DNA from 3 places in the Paenibacillus sp. CB74 genome. Region 3 is predicted to be linked to each of the others. Evidence: riboswitches for the same ligand, from Rfam matches in the RefSeq annotation. Region 3 holds a riboswitch; each other region holds the start of a gene.
What was found. A riboswitch is a leader RNA that binds a small molecule or an ion and turns the genes downstream of it on or off. The one in region 3 is predicted to bind cyclic di-AMP.
Positions count from the first base shown of each region.

Region 1: linked by a shared signal. The riboswitch ahead of ACX9NY_RS23145 (C40 family peptidase) and the one ahead of ACX9NY_RS13230 (C40 family peptidase) in region 3 are both predicted to bind cyclic di-AMP.
Region 2: linked by a shared signal. The riboswitch ahead of ACX9NY_RS32160 (C40 family peptidase) and the one ahead of ACX9NY_RS13230 (C40 family peptidase) in region 3 are both predicted to bind cyclic di-AMP.

Region 1 is NZ_CM146009.1:5,219,820-5,226,180, reverse strand. It holds gene rbsK (ribokinase) at 1-614, shown strand, start outside; gene ACX9NY_RS23155 (c-type cytochrome) at 689-1,048, opposite strand; gene ACX9NY_RS23150 (GNAT family N-acetyltransferase) at 1,199-1,693, opposite strand; gene ACX9NY_RS23145 (C40 family peptidase) at 2,048-2,518, opposite strand; cyclic di-AMP (ydaO/yuaA leader) riboswitch at 2,522-2,659, opposite strand; gene ACX9NY_RS23140 (hypothetical protein) at 2,905-3,756, opposite strand; gene ACX9NY_RS23135 (M1 family metallopeptidase) at 3,767-5,758, opposite strand; gene ACX9NY_RS23130 (YwhD family protein) at 5,860-6,361, shown strand, end outside.
Region 2 is NZ_JBVMUS010000002.1:418,760-425,120, forward strand. It holds gene asnB (asparagine synthase (glutamine-hydrolyzing)) at 255-2,150, opposite strand; gene ACX9NY_RS32160 (C40 family peptidase) at 2,364-2,837, opposite strand; cyclic di-AMP (ydaO/yuaA leader) riboswitch at 2,843-2,976, opposite strand; gene ACX9NY_RS32165 (response regulator transcription factor) at 3,147-3,854, opposite strand; gene ACX9NY_RS32170 (sensor histidine kinase) at 3,965-5,356, opposite strand; gene ACX9NY_RS32175 (nitrite reductase) at 5,535-6,164, opposite strand.
Region 3 is NZ_CM146009.1:3,006,894-3,013,254, reverse strand. It holds gene ACX9NY_RS13240 (hypothetical protein) at 1-7, shown strand, start outside; gene ACX9NY_RS13235 (carboxymuconolactone decarboxylase family protein) at 149-478, shown strand; gene ACX9NY_RS13230 (C40 family peptidase) at 577-1,041, opposite strand; cyclic di-AMP (ydaO/yuaA leader) riboswitch at 1,047-1,178, opposite strand; gene pelA (pectate lyase) at 1,606-2,559, shown strand; tRNA gene ACX9NY_RS13220 (tRNA-Leu) at 2,723-2,807, shown strand; gene xynC (glucuronoarabinoxylan endo-1,4-beta-xylanase XynC) at 2,900-4,594, opposite strand; gene ACX9NY_RS13210 (divergent polysaccharide deacetylase family protein) at 4,999-5,838, shown strand; gene ACX9NY_RS13205 (N-acetylmuramoyl-L-alanine amidase family protein) at 5,813-6,361, opposite strand, start outside.

The DNA of each region.
Region 1 (6,361 bases), 2.2 Mb from region 3:
TGCCTGAGATGCTGGAAGAAGCGGATACGGTAAAAAGCCTGACTGCAGCCGCAGCGGTGCTGCTACAGCTGGAGATCCCGCTGCCAGCGGTTACCCGCGCCGCCCAACTGGCGGCTGAAGGCAGCGCACTGGTGGTGCTCAACCCGGCTCCCGCGGTGCCGGGTCTGCCCCAGGAGCTCCTGCGGTGCGTGGACGTTGTCACGCCGAACCGCAGTGAGCTTGCCGTGCTGACCGGCCGGGATCATCTCCGGCCGGAAGACCTGGATGCGGCGGTCGCAGAGCTCGCCGCATCCCTCGGGGCCGCTGTCGTCACGACGCTCGGCCCCGAGGGGGCTGTGTACGCGGCGGCGCCTGGTGGCCGCGTACAGGCAGGGCGTGCCGGCGCATGCCGTGCGCCCGGCTACGCCGTAAGCGCCGTCGATACGACCGGCGCTGGCGATTGCTTCAACGGCGCGTTGGCGGTAGCCCTCGCGCGCGGTGAGACGTTGGACGCGGCCGTAGGCTTTGCCATGGGTGCGGCCGCGTTATCCGTGACGAAGCTCGGCGCCCAGTCCGGGATGCCGTCCGCACGTGAAGTGGAGGCCTTTCTGGCCGAGCATGCGGCAGATGCCTAATCAATAGCATAACAAAGAGGCTCTTATTCTCCCAAAAGGGGATTAAGGGCCTCTTTGTTATGTGTGTGCAGAGATTACTTCTTCTCTGACAGCCACATGGCGATATTAGCAATCTCTTCATCCTGCAGTTTGCCCTTGAAGGAAGGCATACCGCCACCTTTACCTTTGACAATCGTAGTGTAGATCTTCTCCAGATCATCCTGGCTGCCGATGTTTGCTAGAGCAGGTCCTACGCCACCCTGAAGCTGATCCCCGTGACAGGAGATACAATTGGCTTTGACCAGTGCTTCAGCCTGTCCGGCATCCAATGTGACTTCCGGCATGGTAGGCTTGGCTTCTTCAGCCACTTCTTCTTTCCCTGGAAGCGTAAACATTAAAACAATAGCTAAAGCGCATGCTGCAAAAAATACTCCGCTCATGATCCATTTGTGCATCCCTTATGTCCCCTCCAGAATGAAAGATCATCTAACCTGAAACTATCCATATCATTATAACGGAACCTGTACTGACATCATAGCATTTTGTGGGAAATTTTTGAACTAATCACATAACAAGGCGCAAATTTGGTTGTTTTGCAATGGATTTTAATCACGAGGCCCTTCATAAACCATACAGTGAAAGGGCTTCAAGCCGCTTGGGGTCTGTCGTTCGTATGTATCCTGGGTGACAAATCCACTCTTTAGATAGACTTGAATGGCACGAGCATTCCAAGTGAGCACTTCCAGATCGAGCTCATTCATCGGATTTCGGCGAATGGCTTCCTGTACAATGGCCGTGACAAAAGCTGTCCCTTGCCCCTGACCACACAGCTCTGGATGCATGCCGAGGCCAATCCGGGTTACCCCTTGAAGTGGGAAGTATTGAGCAAATCCACATATACGATCGTTCTGATCCAGGACAATCGCATATTGCTCCTGCCGCAGCTGTGCATCTCCGAATTCCACTTCCAGCGCTTTCATCTGCTCCCAGGGGAGCCAGCTGTAGATATTGTAAGGCGGATCATACTGCCAACTGCAGATGAGCTCCGCATGTTCTTCTCGCATGGGTACAACGTGAAACGTTACGGGGGCTTCCTTCATACACCTGCATGCTCCTTTCCTTGAAACAGAACTCTCTGTCCACTCTACAAAAGAGATATTCATTTAGCAAGTCTCTCTTACCAGAAAAAAATATGAAACAAAAGTTCCGGTAATTCCGTTTATATTATAACAGGATGGGTAAAAACATCATAAGGGCACGGACGAACGAGCACAAAATGAGCCTGTTGATGTTGCAGGATAGCCCCGAGCGTAACTTGCAATATGAATCAGGATGGAAGCACAAAAAAACCGCCGGATACATTCCTGCGGAGAATGTACCGGGCGGTTCTGTTATGCTTCTTGCTTCGTTACAGTATGGTTCATGGTTACAGTATCATGTTGCTCAGCTTGTCCCTAGTCAAGGGCCAGTGATTCATACGCGTCCGTGCTCATAATCCGTTTAGCGCCAACATAACGATTGGCCCAATAGCTTTCACTCAATGCACTGATCGTAACACCTTTGGAAGAAGAAGAGTGTGCGAACTTTCCATCCCCTACAAAGATTCCTACATGGGATACGCCTTTACCTGTAGTATTAAAGAATACCAGATCGCCAGCTCTCATTTCCATGCGGGATACGGAATCGCCCATGTCGAATTGGGAACTGGATTGGCGTGCCAAATCAATACCCAATTTGTCGAATACATACCGTGTAAATCCGGAGCAGTCAAAGCCGTTAAGCGTTGTTCCCCCACTTTTGTATGTAGTTCCCATTGCTGAATCAATTACTTTATCCATTTTTGAATCTGCGAATGCGCTACCTGCACCAAGCGATAATGCGAATGTGATGCTAAGTACAGCTGCGGTTAATTTCTTCTTGAACAAGAGATATTCCCCTTCCAACGCCTGCGAGGTTAGCTTAAGGATTCGGTTGAAGGTCCCCTATGATCCCTCTGTAGCAAGATCAATTCACCCATAACTGGTTCCCCCGCTTCCCAGGTGCCAGGAATTTGGCTATGCTAGTTATGCACCTGCGAAATCAAGAAATGACGATTTAATTTTAAGTAGTTACAAATATGAATGTAAAGATTACAAAGTTGTTACTAAAAACTCACTGCGATTATTGTAACAGAGGAGTACGTCTTTGGCAACGTTTAGCAACAAAATTAGCAAAAAAAACCTCGACCTTTGACGGGGAAAGGTTGAGGTTTGCCTATTTATAAGTACATAGCAGGCCATGAGTTTAACATGTGATGGTAACAATTTTTAAACTAAATGCTCTCACCTTTGGATACTTTGGACTGCCACAATCGGAAATGGCTGCATATTTTCCACAGACTCAATAGACATCTGGCAAGTGGATACGTCTGCTGTAGTATAAGTCCGGTAAGTCCCGTTAATAACCATGAGGCTGAAGTGAATGCCCCAAAGACGAGTAAGTGGACTCCGCCCAGCAGGAGAGCAATGCCGATAACGGCGATGAGATGACGCAGTGCAATCCAGAGTGCTTTGAGGGTGCCGTGAGCCCCGCCTTCTCCTTCTGGTGCCGACACACCGAACTGCATGTAGAGCATGACATGGTGGATGACCCATCCATATACAATCCAGGCAGCAACATAAGGTATACCAGGCAAAAGTAATTGAAGGGAATGAAATCCGTCCATGAGGATCGAGTAGAGCTTCGGTATGAGCCAGTAGGCGGGCAGAAGTATCAATAATGTACGTATGGTGTGCAGCAGCAGCATCGGTTTCCACAGTTTTTTGATTCCACGGACGAATGGGATGCGCTCTTCTGTAGAATTAAAGTGCTGAAGTGAGTAGAGCAGTCCTGCCTGAATAAGGGGGCTGATCAACATGCGAACCAGCAGCATGCCCCCCAGAATCCATAGATAACGATGAACCTCCGGATGGGTAGATAGGTTAAGTTGGCTTTCCATTTTGAACAAAAGTGTACTCAGTTCCCCGGCATCAGAATCTGGATAGCGCAGGAGGAGTGGGATGACTGCCGATTGTACCATTCGATAGAAGAAATATCCCCAAATGAGTTGATAAAGAAATAAGAGTGCCGCAATGAACATATGCTGACGGACGAGAAACCAGCCTTCACGTATTTTCGCTTTCACCGTATCCACCTCACCATGACAGACCTCCGAATATGGCTTCTATTAGTTTGGTTACACTCATGCTCCAGCGGGACTTCGTCTGCTCATCCAGTCCGGATTTTAGGAAATTGTTCATATGGCGGTTCTCCAGCACGATCGTGTACAGGGGATCGGTCATGGCCCAGGCTACGGGGGATGTGTGCGTTAATTTATAGGTAATTCGATCTTCTATGCCATCCCATTGCTTGGTGAGGGTATGTCCGTCTTCAAAAGCAATGCGAACAGGAACGGCGTTGTAATCACTGCCTTTTTTGACGATCGTCACGGATGACTCGTACCATGTTTGACCGTCTTTCTGTACAGGCGTAACACGAATCTTCTCTACAGCAAAGTCAGCCATTCCATTACCGTAGACGTATTGGTCAAAATAATCAGACCAGGACGTGCGGGTCACTTGTTCCACAACGTTCTGAAAATCTGCCGAAGTGGGATGTTTGAAGCGGTACTTCTTCACATAGGTAGAGAGAATGCGTTCCATCTTTTTTGTGCCGACTTGATGTTCAATACCAAGCAATACAAGCTTGCCACGTGTGTAGACATTGGCTGCATACTCATTCTGTGAATCGAACTTCCAGGATTCTTGTGTTAAGGATGAAGGAGACGTAATCAGGCCCGATTGTACCGGCAGATTCGGAATCAATCCGTATTCCTGCTCCATCAATTTGTCTTCTGCATAAGAGGTGAACCCCTCATCCAGCCAGGCTTCCTCGAATTCGTTGCTGGCAACCATGCCGTAGAAGTACTGGTGTCCGATCTCGTGGACTACGGTACGTTCCAGGTCATAACCTGGAGTAGTGTCATCGGCTCCAAAGGCCGTTACTAGCGTAGGGTATTCCATACCTCCAGCACCGTTCCCCGCTTTGGGTGGAACAACGATGGATAAGGTAGCATAAGGATACGGGCCAAACCATTTGCTATAATTGGATAGAGCGGCCTTCGCGGCGTAGAAATAACGTTCCTTCAGATCCTGATGAGCAGGATCCAAATATAATTTGATTCGTACACCAGGCACATTGGGTGCAGAGAAGGGTTCCTCGGCGTAGACAAAATCCGGTGAAGCTGCCCAGGCGAAATCATGCACATCATCGGCATAGAATTGATAGACTTTTTCTCCGTTCTTCACCACGGCTTGTTGTGTCGGAAATCCGGTAGCGGCAACTTTGTATGTTTCAGGCACCCGAATACGCACACTATATATACCGAAGTCGGCGTAAAACTCTGAATTGCCATGGTATTGGTGCAGATTCCAACCTTCCGTTGTCCGTCCGCGCCTGCCCACAGGTTCATAGGCACTTAATTTGGGAAACCATTGACCTGCCATGACAAAATCATCAGCAGTTCCCATCCGGGCAAAAATCTTTGGCAGATTCACTTGGAAGCGGGTGTGGAGTGTAATGCTTTCTCCGCCTTTGACGGGTTTGGGTAAGCGTACTTTAATGAGGGTGGTGTCCTTGATATTTCCGTCATCTGGTTGCACATACTGCATCCGGTGCAGCAGAGAGAGCCCGTCCTCCGTTTTCATTTCGGTAATATTCATGGAGCCATAACCGTTGGTAGGCATGACATCACCCCGAAGCTTTCCGCCGGATTCCTTCATAAAGGTGGTGTCAGCAGAAGAGAAGGCGTTGGGATACATATGAAAGTAAAGCTCGTTGACGGTTTTTTTACCTGGATGTGTCCAAGTAATCGTCTGAGTCCCTTCCAGTACGTTCCCTTCGACCAGTTTTACATCCATGTGATATTCCACAACACGGTTGCTGTACACTTCGGCAGTAGGGGTCTGTACACTTTCTGGAGGTGCTGGGGTTGGGGACTTTGCCTTAGGCTTGCCCGATTCCGGGGCAAGTGTTGGCAATTCGGAATGAGTTGAGTGAGTATAACCCAGAGTGATCCATATCCCTCCGGCCAGCACACACAGGGCCAGGGATGCGGTGAGCCAGCTCTTGGCGCGTCGTGGAATCATCGATAAATACCTCCCGTTGACAAGCATCTACAGCATGTATATGTTTGCAATGGGCCGATTATTAGTTAAAATATTTGTATCAACCCTTGGAGGCTATAAACATGGACCAAAACGAGCAAAACGGCAAAAAGCAGATTGCCTTGAATATCGTTAGTGCAAAGAGCAAGCATAAAGGCTTCGGTGCAGGCTCCATTGATCTGAATAACCTATCTCCGGTCATTATTGACAATGGTGAAGCCAAAATTGATATTGGTGCGATGCATGCGAAGAGTAAAGTGGAGCGCAATATCAAGTTCTCGACGAATCGTGAGGATGTACCCAACGGTCGCCAAGTATGGCTGGTGTGGGTAGCTGTGGATCGCACGGAAGAGGGACAGCTGTATGGTGGAGCAACAGCATGTGAGATGTGGATCGATACAGAAGCGAGACGCGGATGGAAACTGCTGGCGGAACATGTGAATCGCATGGATTATGCCATGAAGCGCCGTTTCATGCTGGATGAACTGGGGCCGGAAGATCGGGCTGCACTCAAGAAGCTGTTGATCTCACACAACGAAGAATGGTGGAATGCTTCTCCGGATGAATTGAAAGAAGCACTCGCTT
Region 2 (6,361 bases), on a different replicon from region 3:
TCTTGATCTTAAACGTCACTCTCATTCGGTTGTTGATCTGCCATCAGACGAACATTCCTATTGCTTATTGCTTTCTCCTATTTGGGTGGCATAAGAAAATCCCCCGGTATAATGAGCTCATTTTAACATGATCTCTATCTCGAGGGATTGATACCATCAGCTTTTCAAAAATGTTGGTCATTTTTGTTCAGCAAAGGCTCGTTTTTCGTTTTTGTTTTCTCATCTTCTTTGGAGAACTTTATTAAAGATAAGGATTATAAAATCATTCTTTTGGAAGAAGGAACGGAAAAGGAATACACACGATCTTCAATATATATTTGATGCCATAAGATAAATACAAGGATGGTCCACAATTTACGGCTTGCATCCATTTTCCCTTCCTTATGGATCTCAAGTAGCTGCAAGACATACGTTTTATTGATCCATTGATCTACGTCTGCCGTCATAATCAGATTTTTAGCCCATGTGTACCATTCACTTTTCAACCATACCCTGGTAGGTACAGGAAAACCTAATTTTTTTCGGTACTGTACATCAGGTGGCACCACACCTTTCATAGCTTCACGGAGCAATAATTTGGTTGCTGTAGGTGTAACTTTATACTTTGTTGGAATTGTAGCAGCTAACTCAAATACTTTTGTGTCCACAAAGGGAACCCGAAGTTCCAAGGAATTAGCCATCGACATTTTATCTGCTTTCATCAGGATGTTTCCACGCAGCCAAGTATGAATATCAATATACTGCATCTGCGTGACTTCATCATATAACTTCGCTTGTTTATAAAGCGGCTTAGTCACCTGAAGAGTCGGTTCACATACCCCCTGTTTCGTTAACCATGGTGCTAATACCTTATCTTTTTCATGATCCATAAAAATTTTCGCATTCCCAAAGTAACGTTCTTGTAGAATAAGACTACCTCTTTCCAAAAATCCCTTGCCTTTCATGCCGTCGGGCATTAACCTTCCAAGATGTCCTGCAAGACTTCTCAATCTTCCTGGAAGATCCTGAAACATACGGAGAGCATAAGGTTCCTGATAAATGTTGTAGCCCCCAAAAAATTCATCCGCGCCCTCTCCTGAGAAGGCCATTTTAACATGCTGACTAGCCAACCTCGATACAAAGTAGAGACCCACGGCTGAGGGGTCTGCTACTGGCTCATCCATATGCCATATTAGAGAAGGTAGTATATCTATATAGTCGCGGGCATTAATCCGAATTTCATGATGCTCAGTCCCCAAATAAGCGGCTGTCTTTCTGGCATCATCCAATTCACTATATCCTGGCATATCGAATCCAACGCTGAATGTTTGGGTTGGTTCCAATTGATGAAGTAATCCAACTAAACTGCTTGAATCAATACCGCCCGATAAGAATGCGCCCCTGGGGACATCTGAGTTCTTGTGAATACACACCGATTCCGTTATTACCGATCGAGTCTCCTCTACTAAATCGGAATAGGACCTGTTTTCATTTGGCTCAAACTTCACTTCGTAATACGGTTTAATGATCAATCCATGATCCTGTACAATCAAATAATGGCCGGCTTTCAATTTATGGATTCCTTTGAACATGGTTGAAGGTTCAGGTACATATTGAAATGTAAGATAATGATATAGCGCATTTTCATCTACTTCCCGATCAATCCTGCCTGAAGCCAGTATCGATTTAATTTCAGAACCAATCATGTATCCAAAGGCGGTTTCACTGAAATATACAGGCTTTATTCCGAAATGATCCCTTGCCGCAAATAAAAGATCTTTTTTTCGATCCCATATGGTGAAACCAAACATGCCCCGTAAATAGCTGACACATTTAATTCCAACGTCTTCGTAAAGCCTCAGCAGCACTTCAGTATCCGAATCTGTATAAAATGTATAACCTTTTTGGCTTAACCAATCCTTCAACTCTTTATAATTATAAATCTCCCCATTGAATACAAGCCAAATATCTCTGGTCTTATTGGTCATGGGCTGCGCCCCGTGCGCGATATCCAGTATACTTAATCTCCTGAAGCCCAAACCGATATGATCATTGATGTACATACCTTCATCATCTGGGCCACGATGAGCTATGGAGTCTGTCATATTTTGCAGAAGGTTTGCATCTACTGGCATACGATATTTGTTATATATACTTACAAATCCACACATTTGGCTAATCTCCTCTATTCAATATAAGATTAGTTTAGCCTTCATGTATGTGGAATTTGTGAAAATAATATGGTCTGTACTATAAATCACAGTTTCCTTAGTTATCTATTTATTTTCAGGTTTTGTTCGACTAAAAATGATGGTATCTGTTCAGAGGTAGTTATGAAACAAAATGGACAAACCCGTGAATTACTCACGAGCTCGTCCATTTTTTTAATGACTATCGTCAATCATTTTAAGGTAGTTCTGCTCGCTAACCACTCGGCGAGCTGTAACATATCTGGTTTTATAATAACTTTCAGATAAGCTACTAATTCGAACACCTTTACTGCTTGAAGAATGTGCAAATTGATTATTACCTACATAAATACCTGCATGGGAGATGCTACGACCATTCGTATTGAAGAAGACGAGATCTCCTGGACGGAGTTCTTCTTTCTCTACAAACGATCCCTTCTTTGCTTGCATACTGGAGGTACGCGGCAAATCTAATTTAAACGCATTAAATACATACAAGATAAAGCCGGAACAATCAAAACCCGATGTCGTTGTGCCGCCATATAGGTATGGTGTTCCAACTACTTCTTTTACTTCTGCAGTTAGTTTTGCCTGACTAGCAAATGCTCCCGTTGCAGTGGACGTAAATAAAACTGTTGCTCCAAGCACCGACAAAATTACTTTTTTCAAACTCTTGTTCCTCCCTTTGTTGCCTACGGAGTTAGCTTAAGGATTCGGTTAAAGGATCCCTATATTCTTTTTGTGCAAGAATAATTCACCCAACAAATGGTTCCCCCGTTTTCAAGACGAAATTCGGCAAAAATAGTTAAAAATTTGTAACCATAATGAGTATTATAGTTTTAAATTGTGTGGATTTTATGTAGAAATTTCGTAAATCTTAGTCTACGAAAAAATGAAGCGACCGCCCCCTGTCGAATTCAGGTAAGCAATCGCTTCTTAACGCATTCCTTTTTTTGTTAACGGACAATACAGTATCGCTCACGGCCCCTCTACACTATATAACCACTTATAACCTATACCCCAAACCGTTTGAATGGGGTTTTGGTTTAATCCAGCCAACTGCAGTTTCTCGCGGATATTTTTGATATGAGTATCAACGACTCGATTATCCCCGAAAAAATCATTTCCCCACAGACGTTCTATGATTTCATCTCTAGAGAAGACTCTTTGTGGATTTCCCGCCAATATAAGCAGGATATCAAGTTCTTTTTGGGTAAACTCCAGACCTGTGTCTAATACCAACACCTGTCTTCTATCTGGATAAATAATCAGATCCGAATACACGATCTTTTTACCGGCTTCTTTTAAGCTCGAAGACTGAGAAGAACGTCGAATAAGCGCATACAGGCGAGCAATAAGCTCATCCGAATTAACAGGTTTCACCATATAATCATCTGCTCCTACACCTAACCCATGTACCTTATCCTTCACATCCCCTCGAGCTGTAAGCATCAATATTGGTGTTTCACTAAAATCTCTGATTTTTTTACAAAGATGCCAACCATCCATATCCGGCATCATAACGTCTAATAAAATGACATGATACGAATGTTTCTGAAGATAGGACAGAGCTTCGGTTCCATTATGAGCTTCCGTAATATCAAAACCTTCTTTAGTTAAATAAATACGCAAGAGATTTCTCATATTCCATTCGTCATCAATAACTAATGCTTTCAACTTATTCATACGGTCACCACCACCCAATAAAATCTATAACATCATAGCCTACACCAAAGGCCATGAACTTTTTCTTCTTACTGTGACTTTTAAAATCATTAGCTCATTTGATTCACATATTATAATTTAAAGCTATGTGGTTTCAATGAAGATGTGATGGGAGGGAAAAATATTTTAAATGATGTGCCCACTCCAATCTTACTCTCTACATTTATTGTTCCTCCTTGTTGTAACACAAGACTTTGAACAATAGACAGCCCAAGTCCTGTTCCTCCATATTCACGTGACCTAGATTTCTCAACTCTGTAAAAGCGTTCAAATATGAATGGAAGTTCTTCAGCTGAAATCCCTGGTCCGGAATCGCTAATATTAATCGCTACTCCACCTACTTCGGAAGTTAGTGAAACTTGGATATTCCCATCAGCTGTGTAACGAATTGCATTATCCAATAGGTTTAAAATGATCTGTTCTAACCGATTGGGGTCCACAAAAATATGGGGTACGGGACTCAACTTACTTTGAATAGTAAGATCTTTCTCTTGGGCTTTTAATTGAACCTTATCTATAGACCTCTGGATGATCGAAGTGGGTTCGACTGACATTAGCTTCAAGTCAATTTTACCTTCCTCCATTTTAGACAGTTCAAAGAGATCATTTATGATTACATTCAAACGTTGTGCTTCCTCTGAAATAATTTGTAGATATTTTTTCTTTTCTTCTTCATTTTCCACAAGATCTTTTGCCAAAATATCCGCATACCCTTCCAAGTAAGTAATGGGTGTCCTCAATTCATGGGAGACGTTGGCAAAAAACTCAGAACGATTATCTCGATATTGCTTTAATTCTCTAGCCAGGTCGTTTATGGCTTGTGACAATGAACCAATCTCATCTTTAGTTTCTACAGGAATTTTTAAATTCAGTTCTCCTTTGGCAATCTGACGAGTTGCTTTTTCAATTTTTAACAAGGGATTAGATAATCTTTTAGATAAAAAAAAGATGCATCCCATCGCGAGCAACAGTGATCCAATGCCGGCTATAAAAAGTAAATTTCTGATCGTTTGGATCGATTCTTTCATGTTTTCTAGAGAACTAATCACATAAATTCCTTTGACTGTTGGAATTGTGGTCACGGGGATACCATGAAGCAAGTAAAGTTTGTTATTAAAAGTGAATTCTTTTTCCACCTTCTGCCCTTCTAACAATTTATCATTCTCCCAGATATATTCAGGAAGGGTAGGAGTGCCTGAAGCCTTTGATTCAAGGAAGGTTCCTTTTGAGCTCAAAATATACATCTGTACCCCCGTAAAATCGGCCATTTGTTCTGCACCGTTACCTTGCTCCTCAAGCATAGAGGACAAATGTGCTGCTAACTCGTTGGCTTCATCGTGGACTTTAGATGATAAGAAATTCGTAAATATGAGGTTAAGTACAATACTTAGCAATATTAAAATTCCAATAAACAAACTGAAAATGGTAAAGCTCAGTTTCAAATGAATTTTATTCCATGTCAAATGCATCACCTTTTTTATCGTTATTAAGAAAACAAAACAGTCGCCAAAATGGCGACTTCATAAATTCTCCCCTCAGAAAGGACGAGACTATTTTTTACTTTGAACAGTACTATGCATTAAATTTAGATATTACAATGGACTTTCCCCATTCAGTGGTTGATTTCATTTTCGCCATTTACTATAAATTTAAAGCCACTCCCTTTAATTCTTCAACAGAGATTCTCTTCAAAAACTTACTGAATTTTTCTTTACCTTTTGCGTGTACTTTGTAGTAATCAATTATGTTCAATACAGTTTGTGTCACTTCCGCCTCCGTTAAACCAGCTAAAAAAAGTTCCGCTAAAGAAGCTTTAATTCCCTTTGGATCTCCACCAACATAAATATCGAATTTCTCTTTCATTTTAACGATGCCGATATCTCTCAGAAGGGGTTCACTAGTCCCAAGTGCGCAGCCAGCATATCCGACCTTAAGAGGTGTCGGTGTCAATATACCCGCTATAGCTTTATTTAATTTTTGAGCAATATCTAGTCCAGCATCCTCAGCTCCCCTACAGAAGTTGCAGGCTATCAAGCTCTTGGTTGCAAAACCTGCTGGGTTTACCTCAAGTCCAATGCTTCGAAGATTGTCCGTTATAATCCTTTCCGATTCAACCGATACTTCAATATATAATTGTTTAAACAGAGTCATTTCAGTCTTTTGCTCTGGACCCATAAGTTTACTAATGGCTGAAAGTTGTTCCGCAGTAAATAAGCTTCCTCCTACTTGAACCGGTGGAGAAACCGCAATCATCAACCTTTCATTGTCCACCTTTTTTTCCCCTTTAACCGATTTATTTTTCCTTGGATACCTTGATCGTAATTTAACGACTTTAGTATACCCCCCTATGGTATTATATTCAACCCTTTCTTTTCACTACATAGTATGATGAAAATTCTATTCAACCTATCATTATTGACAATATCCTTACAGATATCCATCTGTCCGTAGTAAGGATCGGATTATAT
Region 3 (6,361 bases):
TGAGTAACAACGATCATTATGTCAGAAGTATGAGCGTACAAATGTTTGGAATTACCATGATTTCTTGGCATAATTGACTCACTCGGGAGAGAAGATAGGTACAGTGAAGAAATTCTGTAACTATAGCCGAGAGGGTGTGCTGCAAGACATGACATTGATGAATGATAAAGTTCATGCCTACAAGGATCAGATTGGAGCATTAAGTGATGTGCTGCCAGGTGTGGTGAAGTCGTATCATGAGTTTACCGGAGAATGCTTCCAACCTGGGGCGATTGATGCGAAGACCAAACAGCTCATCGCGCTTGGTATTGGCTTGTTCGCCAACAATGAGGTATGTACCTTCTATCATGTAGAAGAAGCACGTGCCAAGGGCGCTACAGATCAGGAGATTATGGAGACCGTTGCTGTGGCTGGAGCTGTAGGAGGCGGACATGCCCTGTCCCAGGGCGCGATGCGAGTGCAGAAGGCGCTGCATTAAGTGTAGATGGAGGTAGTCCAAGGACTGTCCTCCTAAAGAGGAAATCAAACAAAAGAGGAGGTTCCGGTTGATCCGGAGCCTCCTCTTTGATATTATCCCTACATTTTCCCTAACATTTTATCGTACATAAACTGTCCAGTTACCCGACGTGCTGTTACGTAACGATCATTGAAATAAGGATTGCTCATTTTGGTGATGCTTACCCCTTTGCTGCTGGATGCATGTGCAAATTGTCCGCCGCCGATATAAACACCTGTATGTGAAATGCCTTTGCCTGTTGTGTTAAAGAACACCAGATCACCTGTCCGAACATTGCTCTTGGCTACTGGAGTACCTGCTTTGGCTTGCTGTTGCGAAGTACGTGGCAATTCAATGCTGTATTTATTGAAAATATATCTCATAAACCCGGAACAGTCGAACCCGGCCAGAGTCGTGCCACCCCACTTGTAAGGAATACCTGTCATGTTGTTCACTACGGAGTTAATACTGCTTGCCTCTGTGCTTGTTGCCCCGGATGTAAATAGTACAGCCGCTCCAAAAATGGAGATAATCAGTTTTTTCAAAATCAATGTTCTCCCTTCGATGCCTACGGAGTTAGCTAAGGGTTCGGTAGAAGGTTCCCTATATTTCCTATGTATAAGAATAATTCACCCAAAATGGTTCCCCCGTTTTCAAACCTGAAACTCGGCAATGAATAATTAAGTTTTTGTAACTATTTGAAACTATATTGCATAAATGCGTAATTGTCAAACCCTTTTAAACCCCTTCGTAATACCTCAATGTTAGCGGAATTAACGATTTTATATGAAAGAAGGCGTCAAGTTTGGGTATCATTGATGACAAAAACGTAATTATTGATTCGTTTGAGACGAAATTGGATAAATAAATAAGTTTGTCATGAGTTAAAAGAACTATCCGTTATGTAGAATTTAAGAGATTATATTCATTAAGTTGCATATATTGACAAAAATTGATTTTTTGCATATCATCTGATTATCCAATCCACATATTGGATAAAAATAGATTTTATTATGTTATATATTTAAATTAAGGAGGTTTAAGGACGGGCGTTATAGGTAAGGTAGAATTGTGGATGTTATTACAATGAACATGGGAGAGTGTTACATTTGAAAGCAAAGAAAATAGTTACTTTTGTCCTGGCATGCGCCATGGTGTTCTCAACAGTTGGAATTGCAGTTCTACCTGTAGGGACGGTATCTGCTGCTGATGCATCGGGTACTACAGCGAGTATTTCAGATATTTTGAAGAACCAACTGCCGGATGGAGGTTGGAGAAAAGATTATAAACAAACAAGTGGAGAGTGGGCGAAGTCCACGATTGACAACAAGGCTACATATTCAGAAATTAGAAGATTGGCGAAGGAATTTAAAAAGACGAATGATCCACGCTACTCCACAGCTGCAATCAAAGGAATCAACTTTTTGATCAATATGCAGTATTCAAACGGCGGATGGCCACAAGTCTACCAAAGCTCTGGATATCACAAGCATATTACCTACAATGATGATGCAATGATTAATGTAATGATCATGCTCGATGAAGTAGCAACACGCAAAGGTGATTTCTCATTTATCGACAGTACACTTGCTAATCGCAGTAAAAATTCAGTTGCCAAAGGTGTGGAGGCGATTCTGAATACTCAGGTCGTCTCAGGCGGGAAGCTTACAGCATGGGGACAACAACATGATTCCAGTTCCCTTAAACCAGCGAGCGCAAGAATCTACGAAGTACCATCGCTGACAGCTGGAGAGAGTGTAACGATTGTTAAATTTCTGAAAACAAGGCCTGCTACCGCTAAAATTACCGCATCCATTAAAGGAGCAGAGGACTGGTTTAACAAGGTGAAAATTACGGGTTACAAGTATGAAAGGGCAAATGGTGATAGCAAGATTATCGCTGATTCCAAAGCAGCACCGATCTGGGCACGCTTCTATGAAATAGGAACGGATAGACCCATTTTCATTGGACGAGACGGGGTAGTTAAATACAAATTGAGTGACATTGATAAAGAAAGAAGAGGCGGTTATGCCTGGTATGGCAATTGGCCTTCCAAGCTGTAGTATGACTCCTTTTTGATGAACCAAATGATTAGTTGAAGGTAAAGCCCGAATGGACAAGCATGTCTGGTTCGGGCTTTCATGTTATTATTTTCAGTGTTGACATGATAGATTGGGCATGATATATTATTTCTTGTCGCCGAGATTAATCACGGAGATATAATATGCGGTCGTGGCGGAATTGGCAGACGCGCACGGTTCAGGTCCGTGTGGGCTAACCCCCCGTGGAGGTTCGAGTCCTCTCGACCGCATCGAATAAAAAGACTCCTCAAGCTAACGCATGAGGAGTCTTTTTTTGTTTGCATTTTTTGATATTATCCTAACATCAACTATACGGAATGTTTTATTGTGCTGCGGTAACATTAATGCTGTCAATATTCGGTCCTTCCGTTCCCGTTGTAACCACTTTCAAGGTATTGGTCCCGGTGTTCATGGGAACTTGTATTGTTTTTTCAACCCAAGTGGACCAGCTTCCCGTTGCTGGAAAGGGCTCATTGCTGATAACTTTGGTTCCGTTAACAAAAATGTCGAGGTTACGTGTTCCACTTTCCAGCGCATAACGAAACTTTACATTTTTGGTGCCAGTAATCGTATTGTTAATAGCGTTCCATTGAATGGCTGAACCAGTCATTGCATTGAAGTTGACATACCCGGAGCCTGTGTAATCGGGGTAGATCGTTTCAATGGCAGCTTCCGTAAGTGTTGTTCCGGTCTCTGCTTCATAAGTAGTGCCGCTGCCTGTATTTCCACCGTTATTCCCACCAGTAATGTTGGCAACAAATGTTGTTACGCTCTGAGCGGGGAGTTGTGCCGTGAAGGCTCCATTGGATACGGTAAGCGAGGCCCCGCTTGCCAGGTTGCGACTGCTGTCCGTAACCCATGAGGACACCGTGGAGGCATTACCATTCTGCAGAACGAATTTTTGGCTTGTGGCCGAAGTTCCACGGTTAATTGCCACGACGACTACTTTATTATCCCCTTTATAGGCTGAGACAAATGTGTTCGTATCCGGATTTTTCGTTGCATCGACTCGCAGGTAGCCAGGACGTACAAATTTGGAGAAATGGGCCATATTATATCCGCGTTTGCTTATGGTACCATCTTCTTTCATCGGACCATACTGTCTGCGGATGTACCACCACACATAGGCCTGGAAATCACCTTCCACCATGGCATTGTGCATGTGATAGGAAACCTCCAGTGCTTCAGGCCAGCGGTCTGCTGAGTTGTTGTCACTGTTCGGAACATATACCTCAGTCATCCACAGTTCTTTACCGGCTCCTTTTTGCTTAAAGAGAGGATAGGCAAAGTTCGAAATCTGGGTTCCATACGTATGTGCTCCCAGAATGTCCATGTTGGCAAGTGCCTGCGGATCATTCAGGATTGGATCGGATATGTTCTTCAAGTACTGGAAGGATTCAGGTGCCATGACTTTGGTACCTTGAATGGACCCGGCATTTTCTTTCATGAAACGAAGAATTTCTTGTGGAGTCCACCAGGTCCAGTCATGCGCGTAATCCGGTTCATTTTGCACAGAAATGGCATACAGATCTACGCCGTTATTTTTCATATAGGTTACAAAGTCATTCAGATGTTGCGCATATGCGGCATATTTGTCGTATTTCAAACGTTTGGCATTGGTATCTCCATTACGGTTGAACGTTTCCACCATGCTGCTCGGAGGATTCCACGGGGAGGCGAATACGATAGCTCCCTTCTCAATAGCCCGTTTCGCTGTGGCAACTTCACGATACCAGTTATTGGAATCTGGATCCACGTAGATCCTCAGAATTGAAAAGCCTAACTGATTCTGGTCATTACCAAAAGCAGTTTCACGTTGAGCGGGAGTCAGATCACCAATCCAGGCGGGAAGGTTAATACCGCCAAAGCCCTTGATCAGTTGTTTTTCCGAGGATAAATTAATGTTGGCATCACTTGCCGCCGAAACTTGTGTCGGGGTTAACATCAGGGGTAGTGCTGTTAAACAGGCCAATAAAACATTGATCGTTTTTTTGAATTTGAATTTCACTACTTTCATCCTCCTCGATAATGGTAAATGGTTACATAGAGAAACCGTGACCAGGGAAATAAAAAGAGCTGATAGTCTGGCATTTATTTTATGTAAACCCTTTCAAAACCCCCTTCCAAAAAGTATAGGAAAGAAATGAAACATATTAACTTCTTTCATTTGTTGATTCTACTAAATAATTGCCAAACTGAAAACCTGACAAATTACAGTATTTTTTCTAATTAATCTCTTTTTTCTACAGTTCAATGACATTTCTTGTCTGATTGTAAAGGTGAAAACGGGGAGATGGCGTGGTTCCCTGAAGATACAGGTCTCCAGTGGTGGGGATATTGTGATTAAGGAAGGCATTGGCTTACATATTCCCCCCTTCATTATCAAACAATGAAATCACAGAAACTTACGGGGAGGGAGTCATGATGATGGAAAATAGAAAGCATTTTCGATTCATTGCAGGTTGCATGGTATTGTTGATAGTAATTTGCGCAGGGATATCGGCAGGAGGGCCAACAGCGGCAGCTTCAGAGTCCACATCGAATCATAAACGATTAGCGATTATCATCGATGATGTTGGTAACGACATGAAAGGTACCGCAGAGATCCTGGCAATGCCAATTAAACTTACGGTAGCAGTCATGCCTTTTTTGCCAACAACGAAGAAAGATGCGATAGCTGCACATGAAAAGGGGATGGATGTAATTGTGCACATGCCCATGGAACCCAAGAAAGGAAGACCTGAATGGCTGGGCCCGGGTGCAATCACATCCAATCTGACAGATGAGGAAGTCCGCTCACGCGTGGAAAAAGCGATTGATGATGTGCCCTACGCAATTGGCATGAACAATCATATGGGTTCCAAAATTACTTCGGACAAACGCATCATGTCCATTGTGCTCGATGTATGCAAGGAGCGGGGCCTATTCTTTGTAGACAGCCGTACGAACTTTCGCTCCGTGGTGGGGGAACTGGCTATATCCAAAAACATGCCACCTGTAGGTAATGACATTTTCCTGGATGATCAGAACTCCAAGCAACACATTCGCAAGCAAATGGATCTGGCAGCTCGTCGTGCAATCGACAAGGAGACCTGTGTTGTTATTGGTCATGTCGGACATAGCGGGATGAACACATCAGCTGTAGTTCGTGAATCCGTTTCCCGTCTGCAGGGTCAGGTTGAGTTTGTAGGTATTGGCGATCTTGTGCGCGAAGTGTGGAACTGGCACGCTACCCCTACACTACCGACAGATAATAAATAATGCCGCTCGCAATAGACTCTGCGATTCGTTTTTGCTCTGCGGGGTCACTCATTCTGGCCCGGTCTTCGGCGTTGCTCAAAAATCCGGTTTCGACGATGACGGCTGGCTGCTTCACGTAATTCAATAAATAAAAGGGCTTGCCCCACACGACTCCGTGCTCCGTTTTGAATAATTGGTTCATGGCGTCCTGGATGGATTGGGCTAACAGATAGCTTCTGCCTTCCTTCTGGTGCAATACCACGGGGCCGTGTGCAGATGATCGGGGACTCCAGTTCGCATGGATGCTGACCACGATATCCGTACTTACTTCTTCGCTAAGGCTCTTACGTTGGGCAAGATCTCTGGTATGACGCGAGCGGCTGTTCAGCCAGCGGTTGTCGTCACTAAGGGCGTAATCACCAAGTCGATTGATGATAACGGCATAACCTTTGCTGCGAAGCAGGAGATAGACTTTTTGGCTAATGGCGAGATTGATATCTTTTTCCAGCACACCCTGGGCTGACGTACCGCCGTCAATACCGCC